Regions from separate parts of the Nitrobacter sp. CN101 genome, predicted to be linked through region 1. Evidence: riboswitches for the same ligand, from Rfam matches in the RefSeq annotation. Region 1 holds a riboswitch; the other holds the start of a gene.
The links. A riboswitch is a leader RNA that binds a small molecule or an ion and turns the genes downstream of it on or off. The one in region 1 is predicted to bind S-adenosylmethionine.

Region 1 (9,983 bases):
TTATGCTAGAGCATGATCCGGAAAAGTGGAAGCCGGTTTTCAAATGAGATCATGCTCAATCACAGGATGAGGCTAGTGCCTTTCCGCTTCTGATGGAATCAGCAGCAGGCCCTTGCGATCTTACACTCGGAAATGCTTCGACAACTTGAGACCCTGGGCCTGGTAGTTGGAGCCGATGCGCTGGCCGTACATCGCGTCGGGCCGCGACAGCATCTTCTCATAGACGAGGCGGCCGACGATCTGGCCGTGCTCGAGAATGAACGGCACCTCGCGCGAGCGCACCTCGAGCACCGCACGTGAACCCTGTCCGCCCGCGCCGGCATAGCCGAAGCCGGGATCGAAGAAGCCCGCGTAGTGCACGCGGAATTCGCCGACCAGCGGATCGAACGGCACCATTTCCGCGGCGTAGTCCGGCGGCACCTGAACAGCTTCCTTCGAGGCGAGAATATAGAACTCGCCGGGATCCAGGATCAGGCTGCCGTCCGACCGCGCCGCGATCGGCTCCCAGAACTCACCGACCGCATAGCCGCCGCGGCGGTCGATATCGACCACGCCGGTATGGCGCTTGGCGCGATAGCCGACAAAGCCGTTGGCATAATCGCCCGAAAGATCGACGCTGAGCGCCACGCCGTTGACGAGATCGGCGTCGTCGACATCGACGAGCCGCTCCCGTCCGTGCAAGGCTTCGAGCTCGTGGGCATCGAGAACGGCGTCTCCGGTGCGGAAGCGGACCTGCGAGAGCCGCGATCCCTCGCGCAGCAGCACTGGAAACGTCTTGGGACTGATCTCCGCATAGAGCGGCCCGTGATAGCCGGCGCCAATCATGTCGAAGCGCCGGGTGCCGTCGGCGATCACGCGTGTGAACACGTCGAGGCGGCCGGTCGAGCTTTTTGGATTGGCGGCGGCGATGATTTCGGGCGGCAGGGCCAGGCTCTCCAGCAGCGGCACGATGTAAACGCAGTTGGTCTCCAGCACCGCGCCATCGGAAAGATCGACTTCGTGCAGCTTGAGCTCGTCGATGCGTTCAGCGACGGTTGCGTCCGGCCCCGGCAGAAAGCTGGCGCGCACCCGATAAGCCATGGCGCCGAGCCGCAGATCGAGGCTTGCCGGCTGGATCTGGCTCTCGACAAATGGATATTCCGGCAGGATCAGGCCTGCGTCGGCCATCGCCGCGATCATGCGGTCGGGCAGAATGCCGTTGGCGTCGGGAGGGAGCGAGAATGACACGATGTCGTCTTTACGGCCTGGGCGATATCGACCCGAAAACAGGAGCAGGGGCTTTTAGTGCTTGTCCGTCGGCGAGAGGCAGGGTTCTGGCGTCTAAATCCGGATTTGCAGCCAGCCGATTGCGAATGTCAATTGATTGGCTTGACGGACGGGAGAGGCGGGACTAGGCATGACAGCGTTCCGTGGTGATTTGAGCCGGCCGGCTTGCAGCCACGTTAAATAAGTCGCTAAACAGGCCGGGGACAATGTGATCCCGGCTTGTGGAATTCTCCCAGGCCGGTTTTTTTGTGGCCGCTTTCCACGGCGTTCCGCAGGAGATCATATGTCCGAGACCAAGTCCGCACCCCGCTATCACCCTGAAACCCGGCTGGTTCATTCCGGCACGCTGCGTTCGCAGTTCGCCGAGACCTCGGAAGCCCTGTTTCTGACGCAAGGTTACGTCTACGACACCGCCGAACAGTGTGAGGCGCGATTCAAGGGCGACGATCCCGGCTTCATCTACTCGCGCTACTCCAACCCGACGGTCGCGATGTTCGAGCAGCGCATGGCTGCGCTCGAAGGCGCGGAGACCGCGCGCGCCCTCGCGACGGGCATGGCCGCGGTGACCACCGCGATGCTCGCGCCGCTGAAGGCGGGCGATCATGTGGTGGCGGCAAAGGCCTTGTTCGGCTCCTGCCGCTATGTGGTCGAAGACCTGCTGCCCCGCTACGGCATCGAATCCACGCTGGTCGACGGCCTTGATCTCGATCAATGGCGCAAGGCGATGCGGCCGAACACCAAAACCTGCTTCATCGAAAGTCCGACCAACCCGACGCTCGACGTGCTCGACATCGGCGGCATCGCCGAGATCGCGCATCAGGCTGGAGCGCGGCTGATCGTCGACAATGTGTTCGCGACACCGATCTGGCAAAGCCCGCTGGAGCTCGGCGCCGACGTCGTGGTGTATTCGGCCACCAAGCACATCGATGGCCAGGGACGGACGCTCGGCGGCGTCATCCTGTCGTCGAACGCTTTCGTCCAGGATCATCTCCAGACCTTTATACGCCAGACCGGGCCGTCGATCTCGCCATTCAACGCCTGGATTCTCCTGAAGGGATTGGAGACGCTCAGCGTCCGCGTGCGCCAGCAAACCGAGAGCGCCGCGGCGATCGCGGAGGTGCTGGCGTCGCATCCGAAAGTGTCCCGCCTCATCTATCCCGGCCGGCCGGACCATCCGCAGGCGGCGCTGGTGAAAAAGCAGATGCGCGCCGGCTCGACGCTGATCGGCTTCGATGTCAAGGGTGGCAAGGCGGCGGCGTTTCGCTGTCTCAACGCGTTGAAGCTCGCGCGCATCTCGAACAACCTCGGCGACGCCAAGAGTCTCGTCACCCATCCGGCAACCACTACTCACCAGCGGCTCGGCCCGGAAGTCCGCGCCGGGCTCGGGATCGGTGAAGGCTTCATCCGCTATTCGGCCGGTCTCGAACACAAGGACGACCTGATCGAGGATCTCGTTGCCGCGCTGGAAAAGGTGTGAGGCTTTCTTCCCTTTCCAACAAGGAGAGGTGGTAAAGTCTCACAACGGCCGATTGACAGTCGCGGCCACCGGTAAACTGACGCCAGCCTGGACCTGATCCACCGACTTGATGATGTTGTCGCCGAGCAACTGGGCGAAACAGGCATAACCCCAGTCGTTCATGTGAAGGCCGTCCTTGGTCACAAAGGTGTCGAACGGTAGCGACTGCCGGTCGTGCCAGTCGCGCATGACCTCGAAGCGCGGGAAAATCCCGACATGCCTGTAGTGCGCGACCCGGTTCAGCAGACTGACCATTCTGCCGGCATTCTCGCTCTTGGCGTTGACGGCGGGCGCGTATTGCGGATCGATCAGGACCAGATCGGCGCCGGAGGCCTGAATGGTCGCGACGCCGTCTTCGACGGTTTTCGCGGTGCTCGCGGGATCCAGATTGCGTAGCACCGCGTTGGTGCCGACCTGCCAGATCACCATGTCCGGCTTGGCATCGATCACTTCCGTTCGCAGCCGCTTCATCATCTCGGGCGCGTCCTCGCCGCCCTTGCCGCGATTGAGCACGGTGATGGCGGCGGCCGGATATTTGCGGTGCAATTGGGCCGCCAGCCGGTTCGGATAATTGAATTCTGGCGACGTCGCGCCGTAACCCTGCGTCGAGGACGAGCCGAAGGCGACGATGACAACCGGTTTGTTGGCGGCAAGCTTGGCCGCCACATGCGGCAGTGATCCCACCGACTGCGAGACACCCTTCGGCGGCAGGCAAGGGACGCGATTGAAGATGTCGCGCGCGCGGGCAGCAATTGCCGCTACCTTGTCGATCGCCCTTCCGGACAGGCTCTGCGTCGGCGTGTCGGATTGCGCGGTTGCGACCGAAGAAACGGGTGCGGTGCTGCCTGTCGACAGCGCGGAGGCGTTGGCCGGCGCCGTTTGTGCGAGCGCGGTGGAGGCCGATGCTGCCACCAGTATGACCGCCGCGGCCGGGCCGAGGGTTCTGCGGAAGCGGAGGATCATCATCAACGCTTGGTCCCGAGTTCGGTGGGGGTGATGCGAGCGGTCTCGATCACGAAGGTCGATAAGGCGCTACCGAGACAACTGTGAACGCGTTTGGCAAGGCTTACTCCCCGCACTGGGCTGAATAGATCGAATTCACCGCTCTCGTTCCACTTACTCATGATTGTAAAGCGGTCGAACACTGGAACGTCGCGCTGCTGCGCGACGACGCGCATGTTGTCGATGTAAGATGTCATTGAAACCATGGTTTCCGTGCGCGGGCTGTACTGCATGTTCATCAGCACGACATCCGCTCCCGCTTTCTGCAATGAGGTCACGCCTTGGTCGAGGGCCTCGCGAAAGTCGTCGATGTCGACGGACCGGATGGCATCGACAATGCCGGTCTGCCACACCACCAGAGTTGATTTTTTTGCCTCAGCGAGCTTGCCGAGGCTCGGCGCGACATCCTCGGCAGTCTTGCGCAGAGCCAGTTCCACGGACACGTTCACGAGAATGCCCGGCAATTTCTCGCGAAGTGCAGCCTGCAATTTCGCCGGATAGGCTTCCTCCTCGGCTCCGGATATTGATGAGGAACGGCTGCCTACCACCAGAATGTTGAGCGGGCCGCCCGCCCTGACCGCCGAGGCGACTCGGGACAATGGACTATCGCTGGTCAGCAGATAGGCCGGCACGGCGCAGCTTTTGGTCACATCGTCAGCACACGCGGAGACGCTGGCCGATGAAGCGGCCAGCGCGATCAAGACCGACGCCAAGCCGGTCCTCATGCTCCTCCTCCCGCAAGATCCGAGTCGCCATCGGCAGGTTTGGCGCGGCTTCCGCCTTTGCCTGCAACTTTCTTGTACCACGAAAACACCCATGCGGCGGCGGACATGATCAGGATTCCGCAAATGCTGATAATGAGGTGAATCGTGGCGCCGCCGGAATACTCTGCGAGGATGAACTGCCCAGCGAAGGCCAGAAAGACCCCGATACAGAAGATCTGGAGCGAATTCTGGCCGCACAGGATCAGCGGCTTAAGCCAGGGCGAGGCCAATCCCGGCCAGTTCCTGGGCAGGAAGCGGACGGCCAGCGCGGCGAGCGCCAAAAAGTGGAGGATGCGCAGCACGTCGAGGTTGGTCTTGTCGATTGGATACATCCACCGTTCGGCGATGTCCGGCATCAAATGATTGAGCTGCGGCACATACCAGGTCAGCGTGGTGTAGAAAGCGAACAGCAGATAGGTAATGCAAATCCAAAGCGTTGCCTGCGAAGACAGGATGCGCGACATGCGCTTGGCACCTCCGAGCGCGCACCATGCGCCAAACACGAACAGCAGTTGCCAGGCGAACGGATTGAAGAACCAGACCCCGTTGGGATAGGCGGGCAGTGCCAGGTCGAACCACCGGGTGAGTGCATAAAAACCGACCGACAGCGCCAGCCCCAGATCAGCCTTGCGCTGCATCACCAGCAACACCGGCGGAAAAAAGAGCATCAGCGCGACGTAGAGCGGCAGCACGTCCATGTTGACGGGGCGGAATTTCAGAAGCAGCGCCTGCACGATCGTGACGTCGGGCTGCTTGAGAAAATCGAGGATGCCCATTTCCTCGGTGTAAAGCGGGTTCTCAAAGCTGCTCGCGACGTAGGAAATTTCCGCGAGGAAAATCGTGAATAGAAAGATATGTGCTACGTAGATCTGCCAGACGCGCTTGAGAATGCGCGCGGCGGCGACGACAAATCCGCGCTCGCGCATAGCGCGTCCGTAAACGAGGGCTGCGGTATAGCCCGAGATGAAGATGAAAATCTCCGTGGCGTCACTGAAGCCATAGTTGCGGAGAGTGAGCCAGGTCAGGAGGTTCTGCGGCAGATGGTCAATGAAAATCAACCATAGCGCGAGCCCGCGAAACAGATCGAGCCTCAGCTCGCGCTCGCGCGGCGGGGTCGGAATCGAAACGGCCGGCGCATCGCGCGTGACGCCCGCAGGGGCCGCCCTCGTGCGCGCTCCGACAACCTGATCGGTAACTGGCGGCATACGCTCGGCTTCGATAAGGCCATCTCAATCGCCTGCGCGATCGAGATGGATTTACGGGAGGACAGCTTCACGCTAACGGTGGCAAAAAATCAATATTGCCGCCGGGATCATAGTGTGGAACCAGGCTGACGCACGATCACAACGAAGGGGGCTGGTTCATGCGCCTGTTTTGGCTATGATCGCTCGAATACTAGAGAGTTTGCGATGTACCGTGCCGTTACCCGCCAGATCGAAGTCACCGTTGAACCGAATTTCATGCCGGAGAGGTCGTCCGCCGAGCGAGGCCATTTTTTTTGGTCCTATACGGTGGTTATCATAAACGCCGGTCCCGAGACCGTGCAGTTGCGCACCCGGCATTGGATCATCACCGATGCCTCGGGGCGGAAGCAGGAAGTCCGCGGCGAGGGCGTCGTGGGCGAGCAGCCGGTGCTTGCGCCCGGCGAGCGCTTCGAATACACGAGCGGGGTTCCTCTGCCGACCGCCACCGGCTTCATGAGTGGCCGCTACCAGATGATCTCGATCCGAAGCGGCGAACCCTTCGAAATAGACGTTCCGACCTTCTCGCTCGACAGCCCCGACAGCAAGCGCGTGCTGAACTAAGGTCGCGTCCAATCGCGCCTACTCCACGCCGGCTTCCTGCGGGGTAAATTCGTACACCGAATTGCAGAACTCGCAGGTCACGGCGACCTTGCCGTCCTGCACCATGCCCGAGCGGTCCTCCGGCGTGAAGCTCTTCAGCATGGCCGCCACGGCGTCGCGCGAGCAGGAACACCGCGCGTGCAGCGCTTGCGGCGAAAACACCCTGACGCCGCGCTCATGGAACAGGCGATAAAGCAGACGTTCACCGGACAAGTCGGGATCGATCAGTTCGAGGTCCTCGACGGTGCCGATCAGCGACTGACCCTCGACCCAGGCATCATCCTCGCTCACCGTATGCACGGCGCCACCGTCGGGGGCATCTCCGGGATGGAGATCGGCCTGGCGCGCGCGCTCCGGCGCCGTGGGCAGGAATTGCAGCAGCATGCCGCCGCCACGCCAGCCGCGCTTCGGTCCATCCCCCTCCCGGCGCCACTCCTCGCCGACCGCGAGCCGGACCCGCGTCGGAATCTGTTCCGATCGCAGAAAATACTCATGCGCCGCATCTTCGAGGTTGCCGCCTTCCAGTGCCACGAGACCCTGATAGCGGTTCATGTCCGGACCCTGATCGATGGTCATCGCGAGATGGCCGCGGCCCAGCAGCGCGCCCGAGTCGGAAGCATCGCCGAGCCGGGCCTTGTCGAAACGGGCATAGGCTCGCAGCCCGGCCGGGGCTCGAAAGTCGACAATCAGGAACGACACCGGTCCATCGGTCTGGGTTTGCAGGATGAACCGGCCCTCGAACTTGAGCGATGAGCCGAGCAGCGTCGTCAGCACGATCGCCTCGCCGAGCAGCTTGGCGACCGGTGCGGGATAGTCGTGCCGGACCAGCAACTCGTCGAGCGCCGGCCCTAGCCGGGTCAGTCGTCCGCGCAGGTCGAGTGTGCTCACCTCAAACGGAATCACGGCGTCGTCGACCGGAATGGATGAGGGCGCACGCACGGGGGTTTCACGCGACGTGGCGGGGTCGGGCATTTGTGAGGTCATGCCCTCTATCTGGGGTCGACTGGCCGGGATCGAAACCCCATGACAGGGAGGAGCGTCACATAAAGCTCCGTTTGAGGATGGGCTGCGGAATATCGGCGCAGCAGCGGAGAAATAAAAGTCACGCGTTTCAAATATTTAGGGGATTTCCGTCAACGAGAAAACAGATATTCTGGAGACGCCGGCTGGAGCGCATCATTGCTCAAACCGGTGGGTTGAAGCATGGATCCGTCACATGCAGTTCACAAACTGCGGTGACAGCGCGCGCGGCCTCCGTTATCCGGATAAGCGATGGACCTCGCAACGACAAAAGAAGCGGCGGACGGCGCCGGTTTCGATACCGTCCGGATCATCGGCGACATCGATGCGCTGGCCGAGAAGCACGCTGGGCACGGGGACGTTTTCCGTTCTGCCGTGTCCAGGTTGTTGAAGGTCGAACTCGCGAAAGTGCGCGATGCGGCGCAGGCGAGGCTTCTGCTTGACCGCCACGGGCGGCGCTGCGCCGAATGGCTTTGCTTCGTTCAAGACGAAATCATTCGTCTGGCGTTTTCGGCCGCGACCCGTCATCTCTATTATTCCCCCATTCCGTCCGATGGCGAGCGCATGGCCGTGGTGGCGACCGGCGGCTACGGGCGCGGTCTGATGGCGCCGGACTCGGATATCGATCTGCTGTTCATTCTGCCTTACAAACAGACGGCGTGGGGCGAACAGGTCGCCGAGGCTATCCTGTATTGTCTATGGGACATGGGGTTGAACGTCGGTCACGCGACGCGCTCGGTCAATGAATCGATCCGGCAGGCGCGGGGCGACATGACCGTCCGCACCGGAATTCTGGAAGCCCGCTTCGTCACCGGCGACCGGGCGCTATACGACGAACTGGTTAGCCGCTTCGACACCGAAGTGGTGCGGGGAACAGCGGCGGAATTCGTCGCTGCCAAACTTGCCGAGCGCGAGGAGCGCCATCACCGCGCTGGCCAGTCGCGCTATCTGGTCGAGCCTAACGTCAAGGATGGCAAAGGGGGATTACGCGACCTGCATACGTTGTTCTGGATCGCGAAGTATGTCTACCGGGTGCGTGAAAGCCACGAATTGCTCCAGTGCAATGTGTTCGATGTTCGCGAATACCGGACGTTCAGCCGCTGCGCCGATTTTCTATGGTCGGTACGCTGTAACCTGCACTTCGCGACGGGGAGGGCGGAGGAACGGTTGTCGTTCGACTTGCAGCGGGAGATCGCGGTCCGGCTCGGATATACGTCTCATCCGGGGATGCAGGATGTCGAACGCTTTATGAAGCACTACTTCCTGACCGCCAAGGATGTCGGCGACCTCACCGCAATTCTATGCGCGAAGCTCGAGGATCAGCAGGCCAAGCCGGCACCGGTTCTCAGCCGCGTGATGTTGTGGCCGCGGGGCACGGAGGTTCGGCGGGTTCCGGACAACGACGACTTCATCATCGACAACAACCGCATCAATCTCGCGACGCCCGATCTCTTCAAGCGCGACCCTGTCAATCTGATCCGTTTGTTCCGCCTCGCGCAGAAGAACAACCTGGCTTTCCATCCGGACGCCTTGCGGCTGGTGACGCGGTCGCGACGGCTGATCAACGCGGAGCTTCGCGAAAACCCGGAAGCGAACCGGCTGTTCATGGAGATCCTGACCTCGAATGACGCGGAGACCGTGCTGCGCAGGATGAACGAGACCGGGGTGCTAGGTCAGTTCATCCGCGCCTTTGGCACGATCGTCTCGATGATGCAGTTCAATATGTACCATCACTACACGGTGGACGAGCATCTGATTCGCTGCATCGGCATCCTTCAGGATATCGAGCGCGGCGACAATGACGAGGTCGCTCTCGCCAGCGAGCTGATGCGCAAGATTCTTCCCGAACACCGGCCTGTCATCTACATCACCACACTGCTTCATGACGTTGCAAAGGGCCGGCCCGAGGATCATTCGATCGCAGGCGCCAAGGTAGCGCGCAGATTGTGCCCGCGCCTTGGCTTCAACGCAGCCGACACCGAACTGGTCGCGTGGCTGATCGAACAGCATCTGACGATGTCCAAAGTGGCCCAGTCTCGCGACCTATCCGATCGCAAGACCATCGAGAATTTCGCGGCCGTGGTCCAGTCGGTCGAGCGGATGAAGCTCTTGACCATCCTGACGACCGCAGACATTCGCGGCGTCGGCCCCGGCGTCTGGAATGGCTGGAAGGCCCAGCTGCTCCGAACTCTTTATTATGAGACAGAACCCGTGCTGACCGGCGGCTTCTCCGAGGTCAATCGCGCGCAGCGCATGGCAGCGGCTGAGGCCGAGTTCCGTGCCGCTTTCACCGAATGGCCCGACCATGAGCTTGATGCCTACATTGTCCGGCATTATCCGGCCTACTGGCTCAAGGTCGATCTCGAGCACAAGATCAGGCACGCGCGCTTCCTGCGCGCCAGCGAAAGAAGCGGCAAGAAGCTTAACATCAACGTCGGCTTCGATGAGGGGCGCGGTGTCACGGAGCTGACGATCCTTACCGCCGATCATCCCTGGCTGCTGTCGATCATTGCGGGAGCATGCGCGTCGGCCGGCGCCAATATCGTCGATGCCCAGATCTATACGACCATC
Region 2 (9,983 bases), 760 kb from region 1:
GCTTCGTAGCCGCGTGACGCAACTGGCGCCATCGACCAGCGTGGACGACCATCGCGCCTGGATCGACCGGATGCGATCGATGACCAACGCGACCGTGTTCGCCGGAATCGGTGTTCTTGCGCTGGTCATTATTGCGACCATTATCTCGGTATCGTTCGCGACCCGGGGGGCCATGGCGGCCAATCGTCCGATCGTCGAGGTGCTGCATTTCGTCGGGGCCAGCGACCGTTACATCGCCAATCACTTCCTGCGTCATTTCCTGCGGCTCGGGCTGAGGGGCGGCGTGATCGGTTGCGTCGCCGCGATGCTGATGTTCGGGTTCTCCGAATCGATCGCCAATTGGTTTTCCGGAACGCCGGTGGGAGATCAGTTTGCTGCGCTGCTGGGCACGTTCTCGCTGCGCCCGTCCGGCTATCTCGTGCTGGCTGGCCAGACGGTCCTGATTGCGGCGGTCACCGCCTGGGCTTCCCGCCGCACATTGTTCGCGACGCTTGATGAGATCGATTGAGCAGTCGCTCAGGGCCAGCGCGACATTCCGGCGCGGCCGAATTCCACTTCGCCCCAAAACGCACTAAAGTCGAGGGGACCAGGACATCGAACGGATGAGTGAACAAACCCGCCATGACAAACCGGAAGCCTCGGGTCGGGTGCCGGCGCGGCGGCGCCACACGTTGCTCGCGGCCGCGGTTGCCGCCGTCGGGATTGCCTTTGTCGGGGCAGGGGTGGGCTTCGTCGGATTTCTGTCGCAACTGCGAGGGGTGGAGACAAAGCCCGCCGGTAACGCGGACGGCATTGTCGTGCTCACCGGCGGCTCGTCGCGGATTTCCGATGCTGTCGAGTTGCTGGCCGGCGGCTACGGCAAGCGGCTGCTGATTTCGGGTGTTCATCCGACCAACGGGGTCAGCGATATTTCGCGCTCGTTGCCGGACAACCAGCGACTGCTGACATGCTGCGTCGATCTCGATCGCTCCGCGGTTAATACCCGGAGCAACGCAAGCGAGACGCGGCGCTGGGTCGACGAGCAGGGCTTCCGTTCGCTAATTGTGGTGACGTCGAATTATCATATGCCTCGCGCCATCGTCGAACTGTCGCACGCGATGCCGAACGTTACCTTGATTCCGTTCGCGGTCATCGGCGACAAGTGGCGCGAAGAGCCATGGTGGACCAGCGCCGCTACCCTGCGGCTCTTGTTATCGGAGTATGTCAAATACATCGCTGCGGAGGCGCGGGTTCGTCTGGCCCATCTTGGCCTCGAACTTCCCCCCGAAAACGGCGATTAGCCGACCGGGGCGTTCGACCACGTCGTCCGGCTTCGGGCTTTTGCAAGTGGACTACGCGCCAACTAACACCACGGAATTGGATGCTTGATGATTTCGATCTTTGTGCGCTCGCTGGTCTTTAACGTTCTGCTCTATTTGACGATGGCAGTCTGGATCGTTGCCGCGCTCCCGACATTCGTGATGCCGCGCGCGGTGCTTGTCAGGATGGCGAAGGCTTGGGGACGCTGGAATATCTGGCTGATGCGCGTCATCTGCGGCACGCGCGTCAAAATTCTCGGTACCGGGAGGATTCCAAAAGGTCCCTTGATCTTCGCCTCGAAACATCAGTCGATGTGGGAGACCTTCGCCCTCTTTAGTCTCATTGATCAGCCGGTCGTCATCCTCAAGCGCGAGCTGACATGGATTCCGTTCTTTGGCTGGTATCTGATGAAGACGGGCATGATCGGCATCGACCGCAAAGCTGGCATACGCTCGCTCAAGATGCTGATCCGGACGACGCGGGAGGAGATTCGTCTCGGGCGTCAGCTCGTCATCTTCCCGGAAGGCACGCGACGTCCGATCGGAGCCCCGCCAGCCTACAAGAGCGGCGTCGCCATGATCTATGCCGAAGGCGACGTGCCGTGTATTCCGGTGGCCCTCAACTCCGGTCTGTGCTGGCCACGCCGGACGTTCCTGCGTTATCCGGGAACGATTACGGTTGAATTCCTTGATCCGCTGCCACCGGGATTGCGGCGCGATGAATTCATGTCGCGGTTGATGGCGTCGATCGAAGGGTCGACCGCTTCCCTGGTCGAGTTGGGACTGCGTGAGCAGGGGCGGTTGTTGGGTCGGGCGGCGGAGGATTAGAGCATGATCTCGAAACGCCAAGAGTCCTATTCAGAACTGCTTGCATCGCACCTACCTGGGCAACCGCGCATCATTGTGCAGCAGCTCCGCCAGCTGATGAAGTTTAGGGTCGCGAAAGCCCTGTGACTCGATCGACTTCACGGTCGACAATACATAGTCCCGATTGTGTCCGGATCGGCCGTGCCCCTGGCGGACATAATGGACCTGTTCCGCCAGCGTCAGCCGTCCGGCATACTGGACATGTCCGCGATCGACCACGTAAGCGAGCGCGCTGACCCGCCGGCGCGCGTCGTCCTCGAGCCAGACGGAGCGCGTCACCTCCCGATAGACGTGGGTGGTCTGCTCGCGCTCCCGCAAATACGCAATTGTGGTCTCGCGCCGGTTGGCGACAACGCGGAATGCGATGCCCCGGCAAGCTCCCCCCCGGTCGAGCCCGAGAACCAGCCCCGGTCTCTCCGGCGTCCCGCGATGGTCGAAAGAGTAGACGCAGAGCGCCCGGTGCTCGCCGATCAGCCGCGCCGGAATCTGCTCGGCAAAATCGAATCCCGGTCGCCACATCAGCGAACCATAGGCAAATACCCAGAGATCGCTGTCGGACCTACCAATAGCCGGGTCAACTAGTTCCTGCACACTCATCCACGCTCCAACCAGAGCGTATCCCGCAAAGTGGATACCGAATACGCACAAGCTATTATAATTGAGAGCATTTTCTTAGGGCTAGCCGAGATTTGCCTGGCCGACAGATGCTTTAACAGAGCCGCACCGCCAGGCGAAGCGGAACGAAAGGGGCTGGTTTTGCCGAGGTTGCGCGACTATGGTCGGAGGCCCCCGCCACCTGACAAATTCACGAGCCAGCCCCCCGCATGAACGCTGCCAACGCCTCTCGCAAGCACCGTCTTTGGCCCGTCTTCGTCATGCCCGTGCTGGTGGTCATCGCCGCCGCGGCTTGGAGCGCGTTCTGGTTTTATGCCGCCTCCCAGGTCGACCAGACGGTCGATGCCTGGCGCGCGCGCGAGGCCGCGTCCGGGCGTAACTATGATTGCGCCAAGCGGACTGTCGCCGGATTCCCCTTCCGTCTCGAGGTTCACTGCAAGGATGCGACCGTCGAGCTAAAGTCGCAAACGGCCGATCAGGCGGCGATAGCGCCACTGACCGCGCGCCTCGGGGATATCCTGGTGGTCGCGCAGATCTATAATCCGAAACTGCTGATCGCAGAGTTCAAGGCCCCGGCAACGCTATCCCAACATGGAGAGCCGGTGATGGTCGTCAACTGGAGCATCGCGCGCAGCAGCATTGTCGGATTGCCAGGCACTCCGCAGAGCGCGGATATCGTTTTCCAAGATCCAGCGATCGACCGTGTCGCAGCCTCGGTGCAGACCCCGGTTGCGCGCGCCAAGCAAGCAGAGCTTCACGGCCGCATCGCGGAGAACTCCAGACCAGATCGCCCCGCGATCGAGAGCGTCCTTGAATTGACCGGGGCGACCATTCAGGATGTTCATCCGGTGCTGACTGCGCCATTCGATGCCGATATCCGTGCGATCGTACACGGGCTGAAGGACTTCACGCCGAAACCCTGGCCGGTGCGGTTTCGCGAATTGCAGGCGGCGGACGGCCGCATCGAGATCAAGCAGTCGCGTATCCAGCAGGGTGATCTGATCGCGATAGCCGCAGGGTCGCTAGGGCTTACCGCCGATGGGCACCTCGACGGCGAGTTGCACATGACAGCAACCGGTTTTGAGAAGGTGATCCCGGCGCTCGGAATCGAGAAAATGCTGGAGCAGGGCGTGCCGCAGGATACTCTCGATAAGGTCGCGCCTGGCGTGAAGACAAAGGATATCGACAATCTATTCGGTGCGCTGGACCGGGCGATTCCGGGGTTGGGCAAGGCCGTGCGCGAGAACGCCAATGTCGGTGTTGTGGCAGGCCTCGCCGCGATCGGTCAGGAGGCAACGCTGGAAGGCAAAAAGGCGCGCTCTTTTCCGTTGCGGTTCGTTAACGGCGCAGTCTTCGTCGGGCAGCTGAAGGTCGCGCAGACGCCGCCGCTGTTCTGAATGCGCCGCTCAGGACAGCTTACTCAGGGTTTTTCTGTGCGCCCGTTTGCAGTCGTCCGAAATCGGGAGCCGCGGAATCCTGGCCGATCTCGACGATGCCGCGGCGGATCGCGCGGGTGCGGGTGAAGTGCTCAAAAAGCGCTTCGCCATCGCCGCGGCGCATGGCGCGCGTCAGCTTGGACAGATCTTCGTTGAAGGTGCCGAGCATTTCCAGCACCGCATCCTTGTTGGCCAGAAATACGTCGCGCCACATCGTGGGATCGGAGGCGGCGATGCGTGTGAAGTCGCGAAAGCCGCCGGCGGAAAATTTCATCACTTCGGAGGATGTGACCTCGCCGAGTTCGTCCGCAGTGCCAACAATGGTGTAAGCGATCAGGTGCGGCAGATGGCTGGTGATCGCGAGCACCAGATCATGATGCTGAGGGGTCATGATCTCGACCCTGGCGCCGATCGCGGTCCAGAACGCGCGCAACTTGTCGACGGCCGCGATATCCGTTTTGTCCGGCGGCGTCAGTATGCACCAGCGATTGATAAACAGTTCGGCGAAGCCGGAATCCGGGCCCGAGTGCTCAGTGCCGGCCACCGGATGTGCTGGCACGAAATGCACGCTGGTGGGCAGATATGGGGCCATCTCGCGGACGACGGCGCCTTTCACCGATCCGACGTCGGAGACAATGGCGTCCGGCCGGAGGTGAGATGCGATCTCTTGCGCCACCGCGCCGCACGCTCCGACCGGAATACAGAGGATCACGAGGTCGGCGTCGCTTGCGGCCTCTGCGTTGGTGTCTACCACGCGATCGACGATGCCGAGTTCCGTCACCCGCGCACGCGTCTTAGTGGAGCGTGCGGTGACGACGATTTCGCCAGCGAGGCCTTGTGCGCGCGCGGCGCGCGCGATCGAACCGCCAATCAAGCCGAATCCGATCAGCGCGATCCGCCGGAATAAGGGCGGTGCGGTCATGCCTGCGCCATGAAGTCGCGCAAGCCATCCGCCACCAGGCGATTGGCTTCCTCGGTGCCGATGGTCATGCGCAAGGCATTCGGCAGGCCGTAGTTGTCGAGCGCACGAAGCACGAGGCCGCGTTTGGTCAGAAACGCGTCGGCCTCAGACGCCGTCTTGCCCTTGGTGTCCGGGAAGTGGATCAGGATGAAGTTCGTCACGCTGGGCGTGACCTTGAGGCCGAGCTTTGTCACTTCGTCCGTTAGCCAGTTGCGCCACTCTTCCGTGTGAACCTTCGACATCTGGACGTGCGCGGTGTCCTCGATCGCGGCCACGGCCGCAAGCATTGCCGGCGTCGAGACGTTGAAGGGGCCGCGGATCCGGTTCACGGCATCGACGATATGCGCTGGGCCGAACATCCAGCCGATCCGCAGCGAGGCCAAGCCGTGGATCTTGGAGAAGGTATGGGTCAGCACGGTATTTTCCGTCGTCGCCACCAGTTCGATACCGAATTCGTAGTCGTTGCGCGACACATAATCCGAATAGGCGCCGTCGAGCACCAGCAATACGTGGGATGGCAAGCCCGCGCGCAACCGCCTGATCTCGTCGAACGGCAGGTAGGTGCCGGTCGGATTGTTTGGATTAGCGAGCCAGACCATCTTGGTCTTCGGCGTGACCCGCTTGAGGATCGCGTCGATGTCGGCGGTGTAGTCGGTCTCCGGTGCGACGACGTTTGTCGCGCCGTTTGCCAAGGTCGCAATCGGGTACACCAGAAAGCCGTGCGTGGTCGAAATCGCTTCGTCGCCGTGGCCGAGAAAGGTATGCGCCAGCAGGTTGAGGATCTCGTCGGATCCCGCGCCGCAGATAATGCGGTCTGGGTCGAGCCCGTAGGCGCGCCCGATGGCTGCGCGCAACACGCGCGAGGTGCCTTCCGGATAGCCTTCGAGGTGAGCCACGGCATCGCGATAAGCGTCCATCGCCTTCGGCGAAGGGCCGAACGGCGTTTCATTGGCCGACAGCTTGAATACTTTGCGGCCCGCCTCCGGTACCGGACTCTTGCCGGGCGTATAGGGCGCAATATCGAGAATGCCGGGATTCGGCACCGGTCGAGACATCATTTGCTCCGGACTAGAGCCGTTCGCTTCTGACGGAATCAGAAGCGGGCTCTAAGATTTTGATTTGACGCGTTTTCTTCACGCGAACCGGTATCCGCTTCGCTCGAAAACGCTGTAGCGGGACGTTACGGACGAGCCGCCCTGCTGGAAGGCATCGTATAGCGCGTTGCGTGACTGCCGACGAGAGCCATTGAACGGACCGACGCGCCGGTTTCGATTAGCGCCGATTTGATGGTGTCGAGGCTGGTGCCGCCCGTGATGGACACCAGCAGCGCGGCGCCGTCGAAGGCGCCATCGGGCACTGCAACGATCTCGGCGAGCGGCGACAGTGTGCGGGCGGTATTGGCATTCCAGCCGGAGACGCGCACGCTCCAGGTCTCCACTTCCGTGACCCGCGCATCGTCGGCGACTCGTGAGATCACGAACACCGGCAGCGCGGCCGGATGATCGGCGCGCTCGATGAAGGGCAGGCGGGCGATGATCTTTGGCGCGCCGTCGGCTTCCAGTGCAAGCCACCATGGCGAGCGGCTCGAGGTCGCCGAGACGAGTGCGAGGTCGCCTTTCGCATTCGCCACGGTTTCCACAGCGGCTTGCGCATTGAAGTGCGGCACGAAAGGTATGGTGAAGCCGAAATGGAAGCGCGCGGAATCCCGCATCGCGGATTCGCCGAGCGACAGATCGGCGTGCAGCGAGAAGGGCGCCTGAACGTAGGTGAAGGTTGCGATGATGACGCGCCAGATGCTTTCGACGGTGTCGAGCGGCAGGATGCCGCGATGGCGCTGCGCCAGACGCCGCATCATGTCAGCCTCGCGCGCCGGCCGGAATGCGGAGCCGACCTCCTGGGTCTGCTTCACCGATATCAGGCGGTCAATGATGTCGCCGCGCTGCATCAGCAGGTTGTGAACTTGCTCGTCGATGGCGTCGATCTCTTTGCGCAATACTTGCAGAGATGGAGGCGCGGGAGAGATTTTCGTCATGGATGCAACCTGTCGGCCGCAAGGGAAGAGCGTCGGCCGCGGTCCGCTTTTAACATTCGCATCCCGTTTCAGCGAGCCTTCTTGCGAATGTGGGAAGCGACCATAGCCACGCTTCTTACAGAAACAGAAGCTTGGCTCTATGGTTTGGATCTCACGCGTTTTCTTTACGCGAACCGGTATTCACTTCGCCCGAAAACGCTCTCGCCTCGGTCGTGATCGTGGGCCGGCAGCAGCCGATCTGCTTGCCTTGACGAAAAGCATGCAGCGGACTATTTTTCGTCCGTTCCGTGGTCATTTGAGCCGGCCGGCTTGCAGCCACGTTAAACAACTCGCTAAACAGGCCGGGGACAGCGAAATCCTGATCCCGGCCGAACCCAAGTTCGGGCCGGGTTTTTTATGGCCTGCGGTCCGGTGGTTTCCCGAAGCCCCGGCGGGGGCAGTGCAGGATGGTAAACGTGCAATCGATACCGGGTCCGGCTCAAGCCGAGTATCGAGCCCAGGAAGCAGATCATCCCACGTCGCAGGTCGCGATCTTCGGAAGCGATCAACCGCTTCCGCTCGATTGCGGCATCGATCTCGCGCCGTTCCAGATTGCCTATCAGACCTATGGTGAACTCAATACTGCAAAATCCAATGCCATCCTGATTTGCCATGCCCTCACAGGGGACCAGCATGTGGCCAACCTTCATCCGCTCACCGGAAAACCAGGCTGGTGGGTGACCCTGGTGGGACCCGGCAAACCGCTCGACACCGAGAAGTATTTCATTATCTGCTCCAACGTGATCGGGGGCTGTATGGGCTCGACGGGTCCCGCTTCGATCAATCCCGCGACCGGCAAGGTGTGGGGCCTGGACTTCCCGGTCATCACTATCCCTGACATGGCGCGCGCGCAGGCCATGCTGATCGACCGCCTCGAAATCGACACGCTGTTTTCGGTGGTCGGTGGCTCCATGGGCGGCATGCAGGTGCTGCAGTGGTGCGCGGCCTATCCGAAGCGCGTGTTCTCAGCGCTGCCGATCGCCTGCAGCACGCGTCACTCCGCGCAGAACATCGCGTTTCACGAACTGGGACGGCAAGCGGTGATGGCCGATCCCGACTGGCGCGAAGGCCGCTATGTCGAGCAGGGCACCCATCCCCACCGCGGCCTGGGCGTGGCACGGATGGCCGCACACATTACTTATCTGTCGGACGCGGCGCTGCATCGCAAGTTCGGACGGCGGATGCAAGATCGCGAGTTGCCGACATTTTCGTTCGACGCGGATTTCCAGGTCGAAAGCTATCTGCGCCACCAGGGATCGTCATTCGTCGAGCGCTTTGATGCCAACAGCTATCTCTATCTCACGCGGGCGATGGACTATTTCGATGTGGCGGCCGATCATGACGGCGTGTTGGCCGCCGCGTTTCGCGATACCCACACCCGGTTCTGCGTGGTCTCGTTCACCAGCGACTGGTTGTTTCCGACCTCCGAATCGCGGGCGACCGTGCATGCCCTCAATGCCGGCGGTGCGCGGGTCTCGTTCGCGGAGATCGAGACCGATCGCGGCCATGATGCCTTCCTGCTCGACGTTCCCGAGTTCTTCGATATCGCGCGTGCGTTCCTGGAATCTGCGGGAAAGACCCGAGGCCTGGCCGATGCGGGGCAATGAGATGAGTGTGGAGCAGGCGGCCCTGCCGTTGGATGAGGTCGCTCCGTGGGCGGGCGACCGTTATCGCAGCGATCATCTCCTGTTGGCGGAGATGATCAAGCCAGGTTCAAAGGTTCTGGACGTCGGTTGTGGCGACGGCGACCTTTTGCAGCTGCTCGAGACGCGGGGCATCGATGGCCGCGGCATCGAGCTGTCGCGGGAGGGCGTCAATCGTTGCGTGGCCAAGGGTCTTGCAGTGGTGCAGGGCGACGCCGATACCGACCTTATCAACTATCCCGACGACGCCTTCGACTACGTCATCCTGTCGCAGACCTTGCAGGCCACACGGCAACCGAAAACAGTGCTGGAAAATCTGCTACGGATCGGCCGGCATGCCGTCGTTTCGTTTCCGAATTTCGGCTATTGGAAGATGCGTGTTCAGCTTCTGATCGGCGGCCACATGCCGCGCACGGACAACCTGCCGGCGACATGGTACGACACCCCGAATATCCATTTCTGTACCATCAAGGATTTCGTCCAGCTCTGCGACGAGATCAACGTCAAGATCGAGCGTGCGGTCGCGCTCAATCTTTACGGCCGGCCGCTGCGGTTCAACGCGCCCTGGTGGTTTTGGAATATGTTCGGGGAGCAGGGAGTGTTTCTGCTTAGCCGGCTGGAGAAGATCGCTCAGGCTTCGACAAAGGACGAGTAAAGGTATTTTTCGTCCACTCCGCTCAAAATTTGGGTCGATCGCGTTCGTGATTATGGATCGATCGAGCTTCCTGAATGGATCGAGTTCCACGCTCCAGGGCTCGAGGAACCGGTTTGCGGCGCAACGTGGCCAGTACCCGGGCGTCTTATAAATGGGCTTGGTAACTTACGCCTATCGCAAAATACCTTTTTAAAACATCAATTTGGAAAAACACCGCACTCTACCAAAGGCGTGTTGCACCGCAGATATGCGCTACGCGCAATGCAGGTATGACTTCAAAAAGGCTGGCCCCCGTGATTTTAAGGCCCGCGTTTTCTCGGCACGACATAAGAGCGGAGTTCACCGTGACGCGTGTGGGGAAGTGGGAGGTGTCACAGGGGAGCAAGTATGTTCCAGTTAGTTGCGTTGCGCTCGTTGCCGCGTATTTTGGCACTGGC

Region 2: another riboswitch for S-adenosylmethionine. It lies ahead of metX (homoserine O-acetyltransferase MetX); the one in region 1 lies ahead of ACZ5IL_RS00165 (O-succinylhomoserine sulfhydrylase).

What each region holds. Positions count from the first base shown of each region.
Region 1 covers NZ_AP038833.1:38,001-47,983, reverse strand. The annotation lists gene ACZ5IL_RS00170 (2'-deoxycytidine 5'-triphosphate deaminase) at 121-1,227, opposite strand; SAM riboswitch at 1,400-1,479, shown strand; gene ACZ5IL_RS00165 (O-succinylhomoserine sulfhydrylase) at 1,550-2,743, shown strand; gene ACZ5IL_RS00160 (SGNH/GDSL hydrolase family protein) at 2,783-3,745, opposite strand; gene ACZ5IL_RS00155 (SGNH/GDSL hydrolase family protein) at 3,748-4,509, opposite strand; gene ACZ5IL_RS00150 (OpgC domain-containing protein) at 4,506-5,753, opposite strand; gene apaG (Co2+/Mg2+ efflux protein ApaG) at 5,958-6,353, shown strand; gene ACZ5IL_RS00140 (Hsp33 family molecular chaperone) at 6,372-7,376, opposite strand; gene ACZ5IL_RS00135 ([protein-PII] uridylyltransferase) at 7,665-9,983, shown strand, end outside.
Region 2 covers NZ_AP038833.1:798,329-808,311, forward strand. The annotation lists gene ACZ5IL_RS03780 (cell division protein FtsX) at 1-508, shown strand, start outside; gene ACZ5IL_RS03785 (YdcF family protein) at 603-1,280, shown strand; gene ACZ5IL_RS03790 (lysophospholipid acyltransferase family protein) at 1,368-2,126, shown strand; gene ACZ5IL_RS03795 (gamma-glutamylcyclotransferase) at 2,178-2,762, opposite strand; gene ACZ5IL_RS03800 (DUF2125 domain-containing protein) at 2,990-4,177, shown strand; gene ACZ5IL_RS03805 (prephenate/arogenate dehydrogenase family protein) at 4,197-5,138, opposite strand; gene ACZ5IL_RS03810 (pyridoxal phosphate-dependent aminotransferase) at 5,135-6,232, opposite strand; gene ACZ5IL_RS03815 (chorismate mutase) at 6,358-7,209, opposite strand; SAM riboswitch at 7,487-7,566, shown strand; gene metX (homoserine O-acetyltransferase MetX) at 7,656-8,855, shown strand; gene metW (methionine biosynthesis protein MetW) at 8,857-9,546, shown strand; gene ACZ5IL_RS03830 (TIGR02594 family protein) at 9,934-9,983, shown strand, end outside.